DNA from 2 places in the Roseovarius bejariae genome. Region 2 is predicted to be linked to the other one. Evidence: riboswitches for the same ligand, from Rfam matches in the RefSeq annotation. Region 2 holds a riboswitch; the other holds the start of a gene.
The links. Region 2 has a riboswitch for cobalamin ahead of FDP25_RS14395 (TonB-dependent receptor plug domain-containing protein). Riboswitches for the same ligand answer to the same signal wherever they lie in the genome.
Positions count from the first base shown of each region.

Region 1 (4,580 bases), on a different contig from region 2:
AAACTTTCGAAAGCGTCATGGTCGTGATCGTGGTGGTGGTCGTGATCATCATCATGATCATGGTCGTGATGATGGTGGTGGTGCACCTCGTGCCGGGCCTCCATATCGGCCTCGGCCCCCATGCCCTGCCCCAGAAGGACATCGACGGGCAACGCGCCCATGATGGATTTGACCACCTGCACGCCATCGCGGCTGTCGGATTTGAGCCGCCCCACCAGAGTTTCGGCCTCGTCGCCGGCCAGCAGATCGGATTTGTTCACGACGATCATGTCGGCGCAGGCGACCTGATCGGCAAAGAGTTCCGAAAGCGGCGTGTCGTGATCGAGGTTCTCGTCTTGCGCCCGCTGTGCATCGACGGCGGCCACGTCATGGGCAAAGCGGCCCTCGGCCACGGCCTTGCCATCGACCACGGTGACGACACCATCGACAGTCACCCGGGTGGAAATCTCGGGCCAGTTGAAGGCGCGCACCAAGGGTTGCGGCAGGGCGAGGCCGGAGGTTTCGATCACGATGTGATCGGGGGCATCGGGGCGGTCCAGCAGCTTTTGCATGGTGGGCACGAAATCCTCGGCCACGGTGCAGCAGATACAACCGTTGGAAAGCTCCATCACGTCATCCTCGGCGCAGCCTTCGATGCCGCAGCCCTTGAGGATGCCGCCATCGACGCCCAGATCACCGAATTCATTGATAATGAGCGCGATGCGCTTGCCGCCCGCGTTTTCCAGCATGTGACGAATGAGGGTGGTTTTCCCGGCACCCAGAAAGCCGGTGACGACGGTGGCAGGGATCTTGGCAGGCATGGGCAGGTTCCTTCTCAGGCTTGCGTGGGCGGCGGCGCTGTCTTACTCCGCGTTTGGAAAGGACAGCGTCATGCACCGGATCGTGGTTTGTTCAACATGTGAATGCGGCAGCGGGCCGGGCTTTGCCAAGGCGCTGCGCGCTGAAATTGCGGCGCGGGGCATGGATTTCGAGGTGCAGGAGCATGCCTGCATGTCGAATTGCGCCAATCCGCTATCGGTGGCCTTTCGCGCGCCGGGCAAGGCCACGTATCTGTTCGGCGGGGTCGAGGCCGAGGGGGATTTGGCCGATACGCTGTCGTTCGCCCGGATATACGCCGAAAGCCCCGATGGCTGGATCGAGGATGCGCGGCCCGCCGGGCGGTTGCGCTTTTGCCTTCTGGGGCGGGTTCCGGCGTAGGGCGTCATTCGATTTCAATCGTTGTCGTGGCCTCGATGGGAGTACCGTCGATGGCCAGTTGGCTGTGATCATTGGCGTTGAGGGTGACGCGCACCTCATGGGTGCCGATGGGCAGCGCGTTCAATTGCGCCCAAGGGCTGTAGGCGCGGGGCTGTTTCACCCCGTTGATATAGATATGCGCGTGGCCGTGGCCGGGTTCGTGCGGGCCGTTGACGCCTGCGGGGTCGAAAGTGAAATTACTGGTTTCGATATGCAGGTTGCGGCTTTGGTCGCTATCGGGGTGGATCGACAGGGCCAGTGTCGGGGTCGGCGTGCCAGCCTCGGTCAATTTTGAATGATCGTGGCCCGATATATCGCCCTGACCGTGATCATGGGCGGCATGGTCGTGGGCGGTGTCGCCTGTGTGTTCATGCCCTTCCAGTTGCGCGCCGGTACTGGCGGCGACCAGAAAGCCAAGGCCGGTGCCGAAGAACAGGCCGATCAACAGGAAGATGAAGGTGCGTGGCATTTCGTTCCCCTTAGTGGCCCCGGCAGCGCACCGCCGGGGGTATTTGTCACGCTTGTGCGTTATCGTCACTGGCCCAGAAATGCCCGGCGAAAAGGCCCAGCATCGCCCAGGCCGCCATGCCCACCGCCAAGGCCCGCGAGGCGAACAGCGAAGCGAGTTCCGGCGGTACGGGGCCGGTGAAGGACTCGGGGTGTGGCGCACCGATGACATGCGGCGCCAGCAGCAGGATCACCGCCGCGCCCCATGCACCCCAACCGCGCCCGAAGGCGATCAGGCCAAGGCCCGCCGCCGTGGCAATCACCGTCCCCCACCACCAGATCTGGCGCAGGGTGAGATCTGTATAAGCCACGCCCGGAACCTCGGGCGGCAACGAGGCAGCGGGCGCGAAATGCACCACGATGAACCCCGCGAGGCCCCAGATCAGGCCGCTGCGCGCGGTGATCGTCACCCCACGCTCGGCGGCAAGCGCCATGGCGCCCACAAGGATAAGCCCATAGCCCACGTAGATCAGGGCCGAGAACAGCAGGCTCAGGCCATCGCGCATCGGGTTGAACCCGGGCAACTCGGGCGTGGCACTTACGGCCTCCCCTCCGAAATGCACCAGGTCACCGCCCTCGTAGAGTTCGGCATGAAGCAGAACCGGCTGCACGAAAACGAACTGCAACGCGGCCGCAAGCAGTCCCGCGCAGAATCCAGCGAACAACGCGCTGGTCAGAATTTTCTGAAACATGGTTCAGTGGCAGGGAAAGCCGGTTGCGTGACGCACGTCGTGGGCGGCGTCATGCAGGGTGGCCGCTTGGACGTGGCCAGCGATGGTCACGATTCCGATGCCCAGCCCCATGGCGGCGACGATCGACAGAATGGTGGATTTGGCGGCGGTTTGAGCCAATGCAGTCATAGTCAGTTCTCCTTTTTACCTCTCACCCGAGGGGTCTGGTTTCACATGCAAAGGCTGGTCTCCTGGCTTGCGGGTCGTTGCCTGACTGCCGCCTTCCCGGCCCGGATGGACCAGTGGCATAATGGCAGGGGCTCTCCGCTTACAGTCGCGGGGGCGGCTGACGATTGGGCGCCCTGTTTGGGTCCACCTGCACGTCATTCCCAATTCATCCCAAGGCGCTTTGCGCCCATTCGGGAACCTTTACGTGATTTTGTATGACCGGCACACTCGTACCCGTCAAGACGATTTGCGACGGGTTGCTTTGCGCGCACGCCATGTGTCCGGTGTTGCACTACTAGCACCAAATGGCAGGGAATCGGCCACGCACAGGGCCCGTCTTTGAGTCTTGCTTATCACTCGACCCCCCCATGTCAGGCGCCAAATGCTCGGAATTTCGCGCATATCTTGTGGATAACTCACTCCCAAACGCCATATACAGGGGTTCTGCATTGACAGGCCGCCCACCCGCCCGTCACATTTCCCTTTAACCGGAATCACGCCGCCCGAGGTGCCCTTGCAGTTTTCAAAACTCAGACTGACAGGCTTCAAAAGCTTCGTGGACCCCACTGACCTTTTCATCGCCGACGGGCTGACGGGGGTCGTGGGGCCGAACGGCTGTGGCAAATCCAACCTGCTTGAGGCGCTGCGCTGGGTCATGGGGGAAAACCGGCCCAAGGCGATGCGCGGCGGCGGTATGGAGGACGTGATCTTTGCCGGGGCCTCCTCGCGACCGGCGCGCAACTTTGCCGAGGTGTCGATCCATATCGACAATTCCGACCGGCTGGCACCCTCGGGGTTCAACGACAACGATCAGCTTGAGATCGTCCGCCGCATCACCCGCGACGTGGGCAGCGCCTACAAGGTGAACGGCAAGGATGTGCGGGCGCGCGACGTGCAGATGCTGTTTGCCGATGCCTCCACCGGGGCGCATTCCCCCGCGCTGGTCCGGCAGGGGCAGATCAGCGAGTTGATCAACGCCAAGCCCAAGGCGCGGCGGCGCATCCTTGAGGAAGCCGCCGGGATTTCCGGCCTCTATCAACGCCGCCACGAAGCGGAATTGAAGCTGAAGGGGGCCGAGCAGAACCTTGCCCGCGTCGATGACGTGATCGAACAACTGGCCGGGCAACTGGCGCAACTGGCCCGCCAGGCCAAGCAGGCCGCCCGCTACCGCGCCATTGGCGAGGAATTGCGGCAGGCCGAAGGGCTGTTGCTGTATCGGCGTTGGAAAGAGGCCGACGAGGCCCGCGCCCGGGCCGAAGAGGAATTGCGCGAGCGTACAACTGCCGCGTCACAGGCCGAAGCCGCCGCACGCGAAGCCGTCAAGGCCCGCGCCAAGGCCGAAGAATCCCTGCCGCCCCTGCGCGAGGAAGAGGCGATTGCGGCCGCGGTCCTGCAACGCCTTCAGGTGCAACGCGACACCCTCAACGACCAGGAGGAAAACGCCCGCGCCCGTATCGAGACGCTGCAAAACCGGATCGAGCAGTTGGGCCGCGACATCGAACGTGAATCGGGCCTCAACCGCGACGCAGGCGAAACCATCGAACGGCTGGAATGGGAGGCCCGCGAACTGGCCAAGGCGGGCGAAGGCCACGACGAGAAGCTGGCCAATGCCGCCGAAGCGGCGCGCGAGGCGGCCCAAGTCTTGCAGGATCGCGAAACGCAGCTTTCGGAACTGACCGAAGACGTGGCCCGCCTTGCCGCCCGCCACCAATCGGCCCAGCGCCTTGTCGCGGACAGCCGCAAGACCCTTGAGAAAAGCGAGGCGGAAGCGACACGCGCCCGTCAGGCAGCCGAACAGGCGCAGAATGCCCTCGATCAGGCGGGGCGCGACCATGACGCCGCGAAAGCCGCCGAGACGGCCGCCGTCGAGGCCGCGCAAGCCGCTGAAGACGCCCTGAACAGGGCCGAGGAGGCCCGCTCGGAAACGCAGGCCCGCGA
Region 1 covers NZ_SZWE01000001.1:2,215,970-2,220,549, reverse strand. Annotated here, with positions in the region: gene cobW (cobalamin biosynthesis protein CobW) at 1-800, opposite strand, end outside; gene FDP25_RS10645 (DUF1636 family protein) at 871-1,197, shown strand; gene FDP25_RS10640 (hypothetical protein) at 1,202-1,705, opposite strand; gene FDP25_RS10635 (CbtA family protein) at 1,752-2,435, opposite strand; gene FDP25_RS10630 (CbtB domain-containing protein) at 2,439-2,603, opposite strand; cobalamin riboswitch at 2,639-2,860, opposite strand; gene smc (chromosome segregation protein SMC) at 3,157-4,580, shown strand, end outside.
Region 1: it holds a riboswitch for cobalamin, as region 2 does, so the genes downstream of both, FDP25_RS10630 (CbtB domain-containing protein) here and FDP25_RS14395 (TonB-dependent receptor plug domain-containing protein) in region 2, are expected to answer to the same signal.

Region 2 (4,580 bases):
CGGGCAGGTTCACGGATGTCATGCCACTTCCGGCAATCGTATCGGTGACCTCCGACCAAAAGGCCGTCACACTCAGCATCCCCATGCCACCAAGGCCCACATCCGCGCCCAACTCGATCGCCTGGCTTTCCTCGGGCTTCAGGTTGGGATTGCCCGAATAGCTGCCGGGAACGAAGCCATAAAGCTCGGTCATGGTCGGGTTGACGACAGCACTGCCAATCGCCCCGCGCAAGCGGACATCGGTTTCGGGCAGTTGATAGGACAGGGATGCATTCCACGTCGTCGCATCCTTGAAAACATCGTTGAAGTCATGACGCAGGCCAAGTTGCAGGTCAAACCCGCGGCCCAACGCGGCGCGATACTCCGTCGCCAGCGACTGGGTCTCGCGGGTGTAGCTTCCGCCGGGGTTGAAACTGGACGCATAGGTCAGTTCCTGCGCCTCGGCGACAAAGTTCAAACGGTGGTTCGTCGCCGCAAGCGACGCCCCGTCCAGCGCCAAACTACCAGTATACTGAAGGCTGACATCCGTTCCCTTGCTATTGAAATCCGCGAAATACAGGCTGTCGCGCGACACTTCCCTGACGTCCGACCCCGAAAGGCTGACCCGGTGCTTCACGCGTTCGTCCTCGTCGCCCACCTCGACCCAGAGCGACCCGAGGGTCACGTCGCGCTCACCATTCTGCGGGCTTTCCACCTGGTAAAACAGCGGCGAGGCAAGCGGCGGCGCGAAAAATGGCTTGGTGTCCTCGCTGTCGTAATCCTGCTGCTCGTTGCGAAAGGTAAAGCCCGCGGTCACGCCATCGGTCACCTCGTAGCGACCGGACAGGTCAATCGTCAGGCTTTCAAGGCCCTCGGTATCGCCCCCGTCATAGCGCGAGCCATCCTCGCCATCCGTCTTGTTGCGCGTAACGGCAAAGCTCAGATCGCCACGTTGCCCCTGCTGGCGGATGAAAAGGTTGGAATTCAGCGTCTTGTTCGACCCGACCTCGACACTCCCGCCATAAGACGTGCCGGGCGCGTCGGCCCGTTTCGTGGTGATCGAGATCACCCCGGTCATCGCGTTGCTGCCGTAAAGCGCCGATTGCGGGCCGCGCAAAACCTCGATCCGCTCGATGTTCTGAACGGCGATCCCCCGGAACGGCACCGTGCCACCATTCACGTTGGTCATATCGACACCATCCACCAGCAATACGAAGTGGTTGCTGTCCCCGCCCCGGATGCTTGCCGTGGTATAGGATGCGCCGGTCGAGGTGACCGAAACACCCGGAAGCTGCCGCAGGGCGTTCTGCACCGTCTTGATCCCGCGTGCCTCGATGTCCTCGGACGTCAGCACCGAGACCGACCGGCCATAGTTCTCAGATTCGATCGGGGTCAGCCCCCCCGATATGATGATCGACCCAAGGTCCATCACCTCCTCTGCCGAGGCCGCTTGAGTTAATATGACGGTCGATGCGCAAAGCCCCGCCACGATTGTACGTGTCATGTTCTGTCCCCTCCATCCCGCGCCGCAGCGCGAAAACCTTTTGATGTCTGAGGAGGTCACACCCTCCCGCAAACGGTGAAATTGCCACCACTACGGAAGGTCCGTTGCCCATGACGCGCCCCGCGTCCGGACAGGGTGATCACTTCGGTAGGTCTCCTGACTTGCGGGTCGAGGCTTGGCCGGGTCTTCCCACCATGCTGTCCGGCATGGCAGTGACATTGGTCCGGCTTCACTCACCGCCTACAGTTGCGGGGGCAGTCACGGAATTGGCGTTCAAAGATGACACCGCACCGTGTTCCCTATTATCCGAACGGCGTACCGCCCGGACCGAAGCGACTCGGCTCGTAGCGCAAGATGATGGTTCTGGAAAGGATGAATTGCGCTTACACCCAAGGCCCACCCAAGGCGGTGCCGATCAGCCACAAATCTCACGGAGGATACGGGCATAACCCGAGGCGCATCCAGACCTCGGGCTATCAGGAACAGAGGCCGGGGCCACTGCCCCGGCGCACGGTTTCAGAAGGCTTTCGTCAGTGAAACCTTGAAGGTCCGCCCGGGGGCCTTGCGGCTGGGCGATGACAGGTGGCTGACGTAATCCTCGTCCAACAGGTTCTCGATCCCGAAACGCACCTCGGTTTCCGTCAACCAGTCATGCTTGGGCCGCCACGTGGCGCGCAGGTTATGCACCGTGCTGTCGGGCAGGCCCGCGCCCAGCGCATCGCGCTTGTCCGTCGTGTGAACGACTTCCCAGCTCAGATCGAGATGATCGTTCCACTTCTTGCCAAGGGTCAACTGCACCCGGTCCGCCGGGCTGTTGCGCCATGTCGCCGAGGCCCCGGACGGGGCATATTCCGTCCCCTCGCCCAAGTGCCCGGCCAGATCGGCGTAAAACCCATTCGCCAAACCGTATGAGGCCTCAAGCTCGATCCCCTCGGATGTCACACCATCAAGATCGGTCCCTGTCGACCCGGCCACGGTATAGCTGGTAATGTCCCACAGCTTTGTCTGATACAGATTGCCACGCATCGTGAGGCTGTCACCCGGTGCGAATACACCCGTCCCGCTGTATTCCGCCCCGACTTCGAAGGTGTGCGATTTTTCGGTCATCGCCAAACGCCGCTGCGAGGTGCCCGAGGCCGAAAGATCGTCGATAAGCGGCAGGCCCTCGGTATAGGCCCCGCTGCCGAAGACCGACAGGCCATTGCCGAAATCATAGGCCACCGCCAGCCCCCCCATCAAAGCATCCGAGTCATAGCTGTCAGGCACCCCCGCCAATGGAACGGCACTTTCGATACGGGAATTTTCATAGCGCAGCGCGGGGGTCACGGTGAATTGCCCGATGGTCATTTCATCGACCATGAAGACCGCGAAACGCCGGTCGGTCCCGCCCGGCGCACTGGCGGCATTGAGCCGGTCCTTGCGAATACCCTCGACCCCGGCCAGCATGTCATGCGCAACGCGCCCGCTATCAAACAGCGCCCGGTTGGAAATGGTCAACTTGGTCGTTTCATACCGGTTGTCGGCACAGATCACGCCAAAAAACGGATCGGCGCAAAAGGCCGCAACGGACATCCCGCCCTGAAACGGCGAACTGCCGTCGATATAGTCGGTATCGATTTTCTGATCGGCATAAGACAGGTTGGCGCGCAGGTCGATCAGGTCATTCGCTGGGTTGAACCGATACTCAAGCGAGGTTTGCTTGGTATCGGTCAGGCGATCCACCCGGCCGAAATTCCCCGCTGTCGTCTGGAACTGGTCATAGGGCACGTCCTTGTCGTCGGCCTCGGTCTGCGAATGGCTGAATGTCAGCGAATAGGCATCGTCCTGTCCGAAGGTGAACTTTCCCTTGGCCAGGAAAGACGGGGTTTCAAACGAACTGTTTCCGATGGTCGTCCCGTCACCGGCTTTCAGATCCCCCTGTTCCCGCCAGCTGTAGTTGAGCAGGAACTCGGCCCCCTCCACCGGCATCCAGGCAAGGTTCGTGGAACTGACCCAGCCATCCCCGTTCGAACTATATTCGAACGTCTGCGATCCACCGAACCCCGGCACACCGCCGGTAAAATCGCTGGCATTCTTGGTCTCCAGCTTCACGACACCGCCGACAATCCCCGACCCATAGGCAAAACTGCCAATGGTGCCGCGGATCACTTCAACATTCTTGTAAAGCAGCGGATCGGTGAAAAGCTGCGTCCCGATACGATAGAGTTCCTCCGACCCGAGACTCGCCCCGTCGATCTGAATCGCGATCTTCTGATCCGAGCCATAGGTTGTATTCGCCCCGAAACCACGGATGTTGATCCCCGAGCCTTGCGGCGTCGTCCCATTGACCAGCGTCACACCGGGGACCGAATCGATCACCTGCGCCACCGTACTGGCTTGTCGGTCTTGGATTTCTTCTTCGCCGACCACGGTCCGCGGCAGGGCCGTGCCAAAGGTCAGGTCCCGCTTTCCGCCGGTCAAAACCAGCGTTCCAAGGAAACCCGGGTCGTCCTGCGCACTCACTGGCACGGCCAGTGACAGGCAGACAAGCGCGGTTGTTCCGCGCATCACAGAGGTAAGCATTTGCGCCATCCTTTTGTATGTTCAGGCCGTAGCTTGCAAAAGGCTGGCGCGGCAATTTCATGATTTGGCGATGAATCTTATCGCAACGGGTTGCAGCGTTAATCGTATCAGACTAAAACAGTCAAGTAATTTACGAAAGCCACGCACCGGATCGTTTCGGGCGCAGCCATCGGACCGCTTCAACCTCCGAGGATGCCCCATGACCGAGCGCCCAACGCCATCACCTGACACCATTCGCGCCTTCCTTGCCGAAACCCCCAAACTGCGCGCCCGTGACGCTGCCGGGAAGCTCGGCATTGCCGAGGCTCAACTCGTGGCCGCCCAGATCGGGCATGGGGCCACACGTATCGCCGCCCACCCCGACCGCATCATTCCCGCCGCCGAACAGCTGGGCGAGGTGATGGCCCTGACCCGCGTTGGCGATTGCGTACACGAGAAAACAGGCGAATACGGCAACTATCACCCCGGCCAACACGCCGCGATGACCCTGACGGAACAGATCGACCTGCGCATTTTCCCGTCGCACTGGGTCCAT
Region 2 covers NZ_SZWE01000002.1:87,104-91,683, reverse strand. Annotated here, with positions in the region: gene FDP25_RS14395 (TonB-dependent receptor plug domain-containing protein) at 1-1,483, opposite strand, end outside; cobalamin riboswitch at 1,613-1,830, opposite strand; gene FDP25_RS14390 (TonB-dependent receptor domain-containing protein) at 2,000-4,030, opposite strand; gene FDP25_RS14385 (hemin-degrading factor) at 4,245-4,580, shown strand, end outside.